Regions from separate parts of the Enterobacter cloacae complex sp. HYC080_NIDB genome, predicted to be linked through region 1. Evidence: predicted binding sites of a transcription regulator. Region 1 holds the regulator's gene; the other holds the start of a gene.
What was found. Region 1 encodes PhoB, which activates phosphate uptake and scavenging genes when phosphate is short. Its sites were predicted from a motif close to CTGTCATAAAACTGNCNNAT; they were not measured.

Region 1 (5,383 bases):
CAGAGCGTTGCTGCGTTCCACAAGCACGCCGTGCTGCGTTTGTTTTTCCTGCCACTGCGCGAATTCTCCTTCGCGGGCGTGCAGCCAGGCGGCTTCGTTCCCCTCTTCGGGAACGCTAAGCGACAGCGTGAGCAGGGTATGTTCCAGCGTCTGGCGTGTCGCCGTCAGCTGCTGCTGATACTGGCGCGCCTGCGCTTCCTGTTCGTTCAGCTGGTTTTGCAGGGTAAGACGCTGGCTGAGCTGATAAAGCTGGCGCTCATAGTGTTCCTGCTCGTTTATCCATGGCGCGATATCTTCCTGAATATTCAATGTGATATTCAGGGACGCGCAGATCTCAAGCCACTCTTTAGTGAGTGCTTGCTCTTCCTCAGACAGGGTCTGCACGTCGCCCGTCTCGCGCTGAATCTGCTGAGCCAGGGCATTAACCTGCCCCAGCACCAGCAGGCCTTCTTCTTTTAGCGCGGCCACCTCTTTTTCCAGCGCATCACGGCGGCGCTGGTTATCCGTCAGCTCAAGCGATTGATATTGCTCAATGGCGGGATGCTCGCAGGAACCGCACAGGGGACAAGGTTTGCCTGCCTCAAGCTGTGAACGATAGCTTTCCAGATCTTTAATTGTCGCTTCACGCTCGCACAGGGCCTTCAGATCCAGATAGTGCTGGTGTTTCTCTTTGTACTGCTGGCGGCGCAGCGTCAACGTTTCATTAAGTTTGCTCTGCTCCGCCTGGGCTTTCTGTACGTTTTCATTGCTCTGGCGCAGGCGCTTTTGCAGCGGCTGATAGCGAGCGTGTAGCGACGTCAGCCGCTGGCGCTGCGTGCGTGACCGGGACTGCTGCTCCATTGCCACGTTGACCTCATCCGCCGTCAGCGTGAGCGTATTTTCCGGCATGTCAGTCAGCTTGTTACGTAACTCAGTCATCCGCGCAGCGTGCGTGGCCAACTGGTTTTTATCGCGGTTAAGCTGTGAGAAGAGCGCGCGCCATCCGGCAATCTCCTGACCCAGCAGGCGATAACGCTCGTGCTCCGCCAGCCACTGCGCCAGCGCCGTCAGTTCAGTATGAAGCTCGGCGTGGGTACGCAGGGCAGTATTACGGATCCGCGCGCGCAGCGCGGTTTTGGCTTGTAAGCGAGTATTTACTTCAATAATTCGCTGCTGGGTTTGCGTCAGACGCGCGGTTTGCTCCTGCTGGTGCGCCCAGAGCGGACGAAGCTGGGCGGCGGGCTGCGCAAGCTGGAGCTTTGCCAGCTCAGGCGCAGCGTCCGTCAGAGCCTGTTGTGCCTGCTGCTGCAATGCGGTGATGCGTTGTTGCTCGCGCACAAGCTCATCATGACGGGTAAGCCACTGAAAATGTTTCTGCTGGTTTTGCTGCTGTGCCAGCAACGTTTTCTCTTCGTCAGTAAGTGCCTGCAAACTTTGCTGTAATTGCTGCTGCTGTTCTTCACTCAGCAGCACGACGCCCGCTGCCTGCGCCTCGCACTTTTCCAGCAGGCTGCGGGCGGCTTTGTGTTTTTCAAACACCATGGCGGAAATCTGGCCGTAGATTTCGGTGCCTGTCAGCTCTTCCAGCAGCTCTGCGCGATCGCTCGGTTTGGCATTCAGGAAGGCGGCAAATTGCCCCTGTGAGAGCAACATTGAACGGGTAAAGCGGCCATAGTCCAGACCGGTGAGCGCGGCGGTTTGCTCCAGCTTGTCCGTGACTTTATCGGCGAGGATTTTGCCATCTTCGCAGCGGGCCAGCTCCACGCGCGGCGCCTGCAGGTTGCCGTCCGGCTGGTTGCGTGCCCGGTTCTGGCTCCAGAAGGCGCGGTAGGCGATGCCTTTTACCTCAAACTCCACTTCCGCCAGACACTCGGCGGTATCTCGCGTCATCAGGTCGTTTTGTGCCTGGGAAACCTTACTCAGGCGCGGCGTTTCGTGATAAAGCGCCAGACAGATGGCGTCGAGCAGGGTGGTTTTACCTGCGCCTGTGGCGCCGGTAATGGCAAACAGCCCGTTGCTGGCAAAGGGTTCAGCGGTAAAGTCAATTTTCCACTCGCCCTTGAGGGAGTTGAGATTTTTCAGACGCAGGCTCAAAATTTTCATGCGTTTTCTTCCTCGTCATTGAGGGCATGCAGGGTATGGGTGAACAGTTCGCTGAGTCTTTCGCGCTTCGCGTCGTCAATATCCTCCTGCAAGAGCCTGCGCTCAAACACCTCTTCTACCCGCAACTCGCTGAGCGTTTCCCGCTGGGCGCTTAACAGAATTTTCTCGCGCTGCTCGCGGCTGCGGCGCACCAGTAAGACCTCTACCGGCAAGTCTTCCGTCAGCGCCTGGATTTTTCGCTGCATATCATGCAGGTAGTCATCCGTAGTGATTTCGATATCCAGCCAGACGGGGGGATTAAGCGCGGTGCCGCGCCACTGTTCAAGCTGAGCGGTGATGGCCTCCAGATCGCCTTTCAGCACCGCCAGCGGCTGGGTGACCGGCACCTCCAGCGTCTCGACGGCACTGAGTTTGCCCTCGCTGAAGCTCACCAGATGCACGGATTTGGCTTTGCCGGTTTCATCGAAACTGAGCGAAATAGGGGATCCGCAGTAGCGAATATGTTCGCAGCCGCCGATAACCTGGGCGCGGTGAATATGCCCGAGCGCAATGTAGTCCGCAGGCGGGAAGTTCTGCGCCGGAAAGGCGTCCAGCGTGCCGATATAGATGTCACGCACGGCGTCACTTTTACTGGCCCCAACGGTGGTGAGATGCCCGGTCGCAATCACCGGTATCGGCTGTTCGCCACGCAGGTTGCAGGCATCCGCGTGCTGCTGGTGATAATAGTCGGTGATGGCCTGTAATAAATGTTGCTGCTTTTCCGTGCCCGACAGTCCCGCCTGACTTTGTACGATATCGCGCGGGCGTAAAAAGGGGATCGGGCACAGCACCGCCCCCGGCGTACCGTCGCGTTTTTTCAGGATCTGCGGGGCATGCCCGGCGCTGGCGACGACGGTAGTATTGAGAAACGCCAGAATGTCGCGGGATTCATTGAGCGTTGCCACGGAGTCATGGTTACCGGCGACTATCACCAGATGACAGCCGGTCTGCTGCAAATTCACCACGAAGCGGTTATACAGCTCGCGCGCATAGCTGGGGGGCGACCCCGTATCAAAGATGTCACCCGCGACAATAATCGCATCGACCTCGTGGGCCTGCGCCGTCTCCAGCAGCCAGTTCAGGAACGCTTCATGTTCAGCCGCACGGCTTTTGCTGTAAAAATTTTGACCGAGATGCCAGTCCGAGGTGTGAAGTATGCGCATAGCGGTTCCGTGGCAAAAATGAGAAAGCAGGATTATAAACGTTCAGAGAAGGGAAAATAACCGCTGTAATAAAACAACGGTTTGCCCGCTACCGTGGTAATGTTTTTCATAAATCTGTCATAAATCTGACGCATAATGGCGCCGAATTACAAACGTGTAACTTAATAAGATAAGACAGGGCAAAGTATGGCGAGACGTATTCTGGTCGTAGAAGATGAAGCTCCAATTCGTGAAATGGTGTGCTTCGTGCTCGAGCAAAATGGCTTCCAGCCGGTTGAAGCGGAAGATTATGACAGCGCAGTGAACCAGCTGAATGAACCCTGGCCCGATCTGATTCTGCTGGACTGGATGTTGCCTGGCGGCTCCGGACTGCAGTTTATCAAACACCTGAAGCGTGAGGCACTGACCCGCGACATCCCGGTTGTCATGCTCACGGCGCGCGGAGAGGAAGAGGATCGCGTGCGCGGACTAGAAACCGGCGCGGACGATTACATCACTAAACCGTTCTCCCCAAAAGAGCTGGTCGCCCGCATTAAAGCCGTGATGCGCCGTATTTCACCGATGGCGGTGGAAGAGGTGATAGAGATGCAGGGACTCAGCCTTGACCCTACCTCGCACCGCGTGATGACCGGCGAAAACCCCCTCGATATGGGCCCTACCGAATTTAAACTCCTGCACTTCTTTATGACTCACCCGGAACGCGTATACAGCCGCGAGCAGTTGCTGAATAACGTCTGGGGAACTAACGTGTATGTCGAAGACCGGACGGTTGACGTACATATTCGCCGCCTGCGAAAAGCGCTGGAACTGAGCGGCCACGATCGCATGGTACAGACGGTCCGCGGCACGGGTTATCGTTTTTCGACCCGTTTCTGAACAATGACAGGAGTGTGACGCGTGCTGGAACGTCTGTCATGGAAAAGGCTCGTCTTTGAACTGATCTTATGCTGTATTCCGGCCTTCCTTCTTGGGGCCTTTCTCGGACATCTGCCGTGGTTTCTGCTGGCGTCGGTCACCGGGCTGCTGATCTGGCATTTCTGGAACCTGCTGCGCCTCTCCTGGTGGCTGTGGGTTGACCGCAGTATGACCCCACCGCCGGGCAGCGGCAGCTGGGAGCCCCTGCTGTACGGCCTGCACCAGATGCAGATGCGTAATAAAAAGCGCCGTCGCGAGCTGGGAAGCCTGATTAAGCGTTTTCGCAGCGGGGCGGAGTCGTTGCCGGATGCGGTCATCCTGACCACTGAAGAAGGCACCATCTTCTGGTGTAACGGCCTGGCGCAACAGCTGCTGGGCCTTCGCTGGCCGGACGATAACGGTCAGAACATCCTTAACCTTTTACGCTATCCCGAATTCACGCTGTATCTGAAAAAGCGTGATTTTACCCGCCCGCACAATCTGAAGCTCAATAATGGTCGCCATCTGGAAATCCGCGTGATGCCTTACAGCGATAAGCAGTGGCTGATGGTGGCGCGCGATGTCACCCAAATGCACCAGCTTGAGGGCGCGCGCCGTAATTTCTTTGCGAACGTCAGCCACGAACTGCGTACTCCGTTGACCGTGCTTCAGGGCTATCTGGAGATGATGCAGGAGCAAACGCTGGAAGGTGCGCCGCGTGAAAAAGCGCTGCATACCATGCGCGAGCAAACGCATCGCATGGAAGGGCTGGTGAAGCAGCTGCTGACGCTCTCGAAGATTGAAGCGGCGCCTACGCTTGCGCTGAATGACACGATAGATGTGCCGATGATGCTGCGGGTCGTGGAGCGTGAAGCGCAGACGTTAAGCCACAAAAAGCATCACCTGACCTTCGAGGTCGACAGCACGCTAAAGGTGCTGGGCAGTGAGGATGAGCTTCGTAGCGCCATATCTAACCTGGTGTACAACGCAGTGAACCATACGCCGGAAGGAACGGATATTATGGTGCGCTGGAACCGTACCCCTACGGGCGCCGAGTTTAGCGTGGAAGATAACGGGCCGGGGATCGCACCGGAGCATATCCCGCGTCTGACCGAACGCTTCTACCGCGTGGATAAAGCGCGGTCGCGGCAAACAGGGGGGAGCGGCCTGGGGCTGGCGATTGTGAAGCACGCGGTAAATCACCA
Region 2 (5,383 bases), 2.1 Mb from region 1:
TCTGCCCGCTATCGAGCTTGCGCCACAGGAAGCGTGTCGCCAGCTCGATGTGCTCGCGCAGGCCGGTATTATCCACGTCCAGCAGATGCGGGTACTCATCGCGCAGGGTGAAGGTACAGGTGGACGAGGTCGCCAGCACCGGAATACCTTTATCGACAATCGCTTCGCGCAGTGACGTGACATTGCTCTGAGCCTGCCTGCGCGCTTTATCGGTAAACCCGTTGGCGATCAGCGGTACGCCGCAGCACTTCTCTTTGTTCAGTAGCTGAACGCCCGTTCCCATGGCGTTTAGCACCTTCAGCAGATCTTTGCCCAGCTGCGGGTGGTTGTAATTCACATAGCAGCCGTGGAAAAAGGCCACCTGGTCGGCGTACTGCGCCTGCTCCGCCGCGACGGATTTGTACCAGCGGCGGAAGGTGCCGTGAGAATATTTCGGCAGGCTGCGGTGATGGTCTATCTTCAGCGTGGCATCCAGCAGCTGGCGCACCGGTTTGAGGGCGGTCGCGGCATTGACCAGCGGGGCAAACGGCGTTGAGACGCTGCCCATCAGGTCGGTATGGCTGAGCATGGCATCGCGCAGGGACGGCTTTTGCGTGCTGTAGCGCGCCCTGGCGCGCTGGATGATATCGCCGATTTTCACATCCGACGGGCAGGCAACTTCGCAGCGTTTGCAGTTGATACAGTATTTCAGCGCCTCGTCGTACAGCTTACCGTCCTTCAGGCGCAGACGCTCGCCGTCAGGCCCGGCCTGTTTCGGTCCGGGATAGCGCGGGTTCACGCCGCTGACCGGGCAGACGGTTGTGCAGACCGTGCATTTAATGCAGCTTTCAAAACGGGTATCGTTCATTGTTCCGCCTCCGCGCGCTGGCTAATCTGCTCTGCCACATACAGCGCCGTGACGGCGCAGACCCCGCCACCGCACCCCTGAGTTATGGGATCGTACCCGCCCAACAGCGAGCCAATGGCAAAGAGATTCCTGACGGGCTTACCGGACAGTTGCGGGTGCAGTTGGTTATCAACCATCACGCCGAACTGTTGCCAGGGCTGCGGCGAGAAGAAATCACTCTGATACCAGTCCGCGCGGGACGCGCCTTGCCGGACATCAAGCCCCATAATGGCTTCCCGGATGCCCTCCCGGCTGCTCAGCAGCCCGTTGCTGAAGAAACTGCCGCTTGCCAGCACCGTATAGCGGGCGCGAAGCGGAATATCACCGTGGTTGCGGGTCCAGATTTCACTCACCGCGCCGTCCGTCAGGGTGATTTTTTTCACCTCGTCACCCGCCATCCACACGCCGCCCTGCGCCACAAACTGGCGCTGGATCTGGGTATGCAGGCGAATGCCGGGCACGGAAGGGGGAAGCGTTGGCAGCAGGCCGAGCGAGCAGGGCAGACGGTCCGACAGCCAGCGCCACAGGCGGTTATCGCTGAGTCCAAAGCAGGCAGGCATCAACAGCGTATCGCAGGTTTCACCGAGCGGTCTGAGCGCCTCATACAGCAGCGGCCATCTGTCTTCGTTATCCAGAAAGCGGGCGATATTCACCGCGCGAAACTCGCTCGGGTTTTCGCGCAGGACATCCAGTTCAGGCAGTTCTATCTCTGCCGTCTCGGCGTTCACGCCCTGGCGACACAGTGACGCCGCCGCAAGATGGGGCTGAAAATCCAGAAAGCCGCTAATACCCACGACCCGTACCCGTCCTGTGCTCACAGGGGCAACGGGGACCTCCTCCGGGCTGAGCCATGCGGAACGCAGGGTGCCAAGCGGCGTGATGCGTTGATGATTTTGCCTGGCGCTCCCCTTCAGACGCGCACCGCAGTCAGCCAGCAGCGCTTCGGTTTCCAGCGCAAAGCGGTCAATATGCTGCGCGCCAACCCGATGATACGGGTGCTCCGGCGGCAGTTTGTCGCGGTACGTGTCGTCCACCAGATCCAGCGATCCCGACGAGAAGTGCAGGGCACTCTGCCCCCGGGTGATAATGGCGCAGCGCAGCCCCTGCTTCGTGAGCTTGATGCCACAGAGCAAGCCCGCCAGCCCGCCGCCGACAATCACGGTATCAAATTTCATCGTGTTGCTCCTTCTCAAGACCGCAAAGCCCCTGGTAGACCCAGCGGGTAAACTCGCTCTCACGCAGGGCATCGCCCCAGGCGACAGGCTGAATGCCTTTCCAGCGCTCGTTTAAAAAGGCGCTGAGCTGATCGAGCGACTGGGTGGCAGTCGTGGTATGAAAACGCTGCAGCAGACCCGCCACACGGCAGGCGCACAGTTCACCCTGGCAGGTTCCCATGCCGACGCGGGTGCGACGGCGGAGATCGAGCAGGCTCTTGACCGTCAGGTTCTCCACCGCGTATTGCACCTCGCCCGCGGTGACGGCTTCGCACTCGCACACCAGGCTGCGGCTCAGCCGACCTTCGCCGAGCCAGACCGGCGTTCTGTCCCCGTGGCGGTAAATCGCGGAACCGCGCAGCGGGGCGGGCAGGGAGATGATTTTTTGCAACGTTTTTTCGGTGGACTGACGCGATCCTGGCAGCGGTTGTTCTGCCGTCACGCACGGCTTGGTATTCCCCAGCTTGCGGCAGACTGCATCGGTGGCCCATTCGGCCATCAGGCGGTAGGTCATTAATTTGCCGCCTGTAATGGTGATAAATCCGTCCATGCCGTCGCGTTCGGCGTGGTCGAGCAGCACGATGCCCCGGCTAACGTTACGTCCGCTCGGATCGTTATCGCTGGCGACAAGAGGACGCACGCCCGCGTAGGCACGCAGAATACGCGTCTGGGCCATCACCGGGGCCAGTTTCTCGCCTTCACGCAGCAGGATATCCACCTCTTCGGCGGTCACGCGGTTGTAGTCAATGTCGCTGTAGTCGACGTGGGTTGAGGTCGTACCAATCAGCGAAATGGTATCGCCCGGCACGAGGATATCGGCATCAGACGGTTTGCGGCAGCGGTTGATCACATGGTTATTGATGCGATGGTCGAGGATCAGCAGCGAGCCTTTCGCCGGGAACATGCGCACCGACAGGTCAGCGTATTCTGCAATGCGCTGCCCCCAGATCCCCGCGGCATTAATGACGACGGAGGCAAACAGCTCGCTGTGTTCGTGGTATTGCGTATCAAACACCCGCACGCCGCAGACGCGATGGCCTTCGCGGATAAGTCCGGTCACTTCATGTCCGGTCAGAATGCGCGCCCCATGTTCCCGGGCATCCAGCATATTGGCGGCGGTCAGGCGGAACGGATCGACGGTGCCATCCGGGACTTTCACTGCGCCAATAAGCGCCGGGTTGACCGACGGTTCCAGCTGCCGTGCCCGCGCCGGATCCATGGCCTCCGCCTGAATACCTGCTGCGTTACAGGCGGTGATAAAGGTTTCCTGAAAGGCGAGGTCATCTTCGGGAAGGGTGATAAAGAGGCCATCGGTCGGTTCAATGCAGTGGCGGGCGATACGCTTGAGGATCTGGTTTTCCGCAATACATTCCCGTGCCGACTCACCGTCAGTGACGGCGTATCGTGCGCCGCTGTGAAGCAGGCCGTGGTTACGCCCGGTCGCGCCCGTGGCAATATCGTGGCGTTCCAGAAGCGTGACGCTTAATCCGCGAAGGGCGCAATCGCGAGCGATACCGGCGCCGGTGGCACCACCGCCAATGATAATCACATCGCTGTAGCGAGGATCGTGAATTGTCATTGTCTTCCCTTAATGTTCGTTTTTTTATCATTTAGCCACATGAAAACTGTGGTTTGTTTGATTTCGAACATAAACGCGCGAAATTCGAAAGTGAAACGTGATTTCATGCGCTTTTTTGCGCATTCTGTCATATTTCTGTAACAATCTGTGCGTTGATTCACAGTAACAATCACCATGATTTCTTAACATCCCCGGCTCTGGAATTCAGGTGCGAGCCACCTGCTCATTCAATTCAAGGCCACGGAGGCTGTCATGCTCAGTATTTTCAAACCCGCGCCGCATCGGGCGCGTCTGCCAGAGGCAGAGATTGATCCGCTATACCGTCGTCTGCGTTGGCAAATTTTCCTGGGGATCTTCTTCGGGTACGCGGCGTACTATCTTGTGCGTAAAAACTTTGCGCTCGCCATGCCGTATCTGGTGGAGCAGGGCTTTTCACGCGGCGATCTGGGGTTCGCGCTGTCGGGGATCTCTATCGCGTATGGTTTTTCCAAGTTCATTATGGGGTCCGTGTCAGATCGCTCGAATCCGCGCGTGTTTCTGCCCGCCGGTCTGATTCTGGCGGCTGCGGTGATGTTGTTCATGGGTTTTGTGCCGTGGGCAACCTCCAGCATTGCCGTTATGTTCGTGCTGCTGTTCCTCTGTGGCTGGTTCCAGGGGATGGGATGGCCGCCATGCGGACGTACCATGGTGCACTGGTGGTCGCAGAAAGAGCGCGGCGGCATTGTGTCGGTGTGGAACTGCGCGCATAACGTGGGTGGCGGTATTCCGCCGCTGCTGTTCCTGCTGGGGATGGCCTGGTTCAACGACTGGCACGCTGCGCTCTACATGCCTGCGTTTGGCGCCATTCTGGTGGCGATTATTGCCTTCGCGCTGATGCGCGATACGCCGCAATCCTGCGGCCTGCCGCCGATTGAAGAGTATAAAGACGACTATCCGGATGATTACAGCGAGAAGCACGAAGAAGAGCTGACCGCGAAGCAGATCTTCATGAAGTACGTGCTGCCTAACAAACTGCTGTGGTACATCGCGGTGGCCAACGTGTTCGTTTATCTGCTGCGTTACGGCATTCTGGACTGGTCACCGACCTACCTGAAAGAGGTGAAGCACTTCGCGCTGGATAAATCCTCCTGGGCCTACTTCCTGTATGAATACGCGGGGATCCCGGGCACGCTGATCTGCGGCTGGATGTCGGACAAAGTGTTTAAAGGTAACCGTGGTGCAACAGGCGTGTTCTTCATGACCCTGGTGACCATCGCCACCGTGGTGTACTGGCTCAACCCGCCGGGCAACCCGGGCGTAGACATGGCCTGTATGATCGTCATCGGCTTCCTGATTTATGGCCCGGTCATGCTGATTGGCCTGCATGCCCTGGAACTGGCACCGAAAAAAGCGGCGGGCACGGCGGCAGGCTTTACCGGCCTGTTCGGCTACCTGGGCGGTTCAGTCGCGGCGAGCGCCATCGTGGGCTACACCGTGGACTTCTTCGGTTGGGACGGCGGCTTTATGGTGATGATTGGCGGTAGCGTGCTGGCGGTACTGCTGTTGATTGTCGTAATGATCGGTGAGAAACGTCACCACGCTGAAGTGCTGGCGCGTCGTCAATAAGGAACATGCCCATGAAATTATCTCATTTAACCACCGGTCTGCTGCTGGCGGGCCTGATGACAGGCTCCGCGCTGGCGGCGGATAAAATCGTGATTGCCC

Region 2: the regulator PhoB is predicted to act here: its motif matches at 3,804-3,823, upstream of glpT (glycerol-3-phosphate transporter).

Annotation. Positions count from the first base shown of each region.
Region 1 covers NZ_CP114212.1:3,534,785-3,540,167, reverse strand. The annotation lists gene sbcC (exonuclease subunit SbcC) at 1-2,082, opposite strand, end outside; gene sbcD (exonuclease subunit SbcD) at 2,079-3,284, opposite strand; gene phoB (phosphate response regulator transcription factor PhoB) at 3,471-4,160, shown strand; gene phoR (phosphate regulon sensor histidine kinase PhoR) at 4,182-5,383, shown strand, end outside.
Region 2 covers NZ_CP114212.1:1,432,079-1,437,461, forward strand. The annotation lists gene glpC (anaerobic glycerol-3-phosphate dehydrogenase subunit GlpC) at 1-847, opposite strand, end outside; gene glpB (glycerol-3-phosphate dehydrogenase subunit GlpB) at 844-2,061, opposite strand; gene glpA (anaerobic glycerol-3-phosphate dehydrogenase subunit A) at 2,051-3,679, opposite strand; gene glpT (glycerol-3-phosphate transporter) at 3,932-5,284, shown strand; gene glpQ (glycerophosphodiester phosphodiesterase) at 5,296-5,383, shown strand, end outside.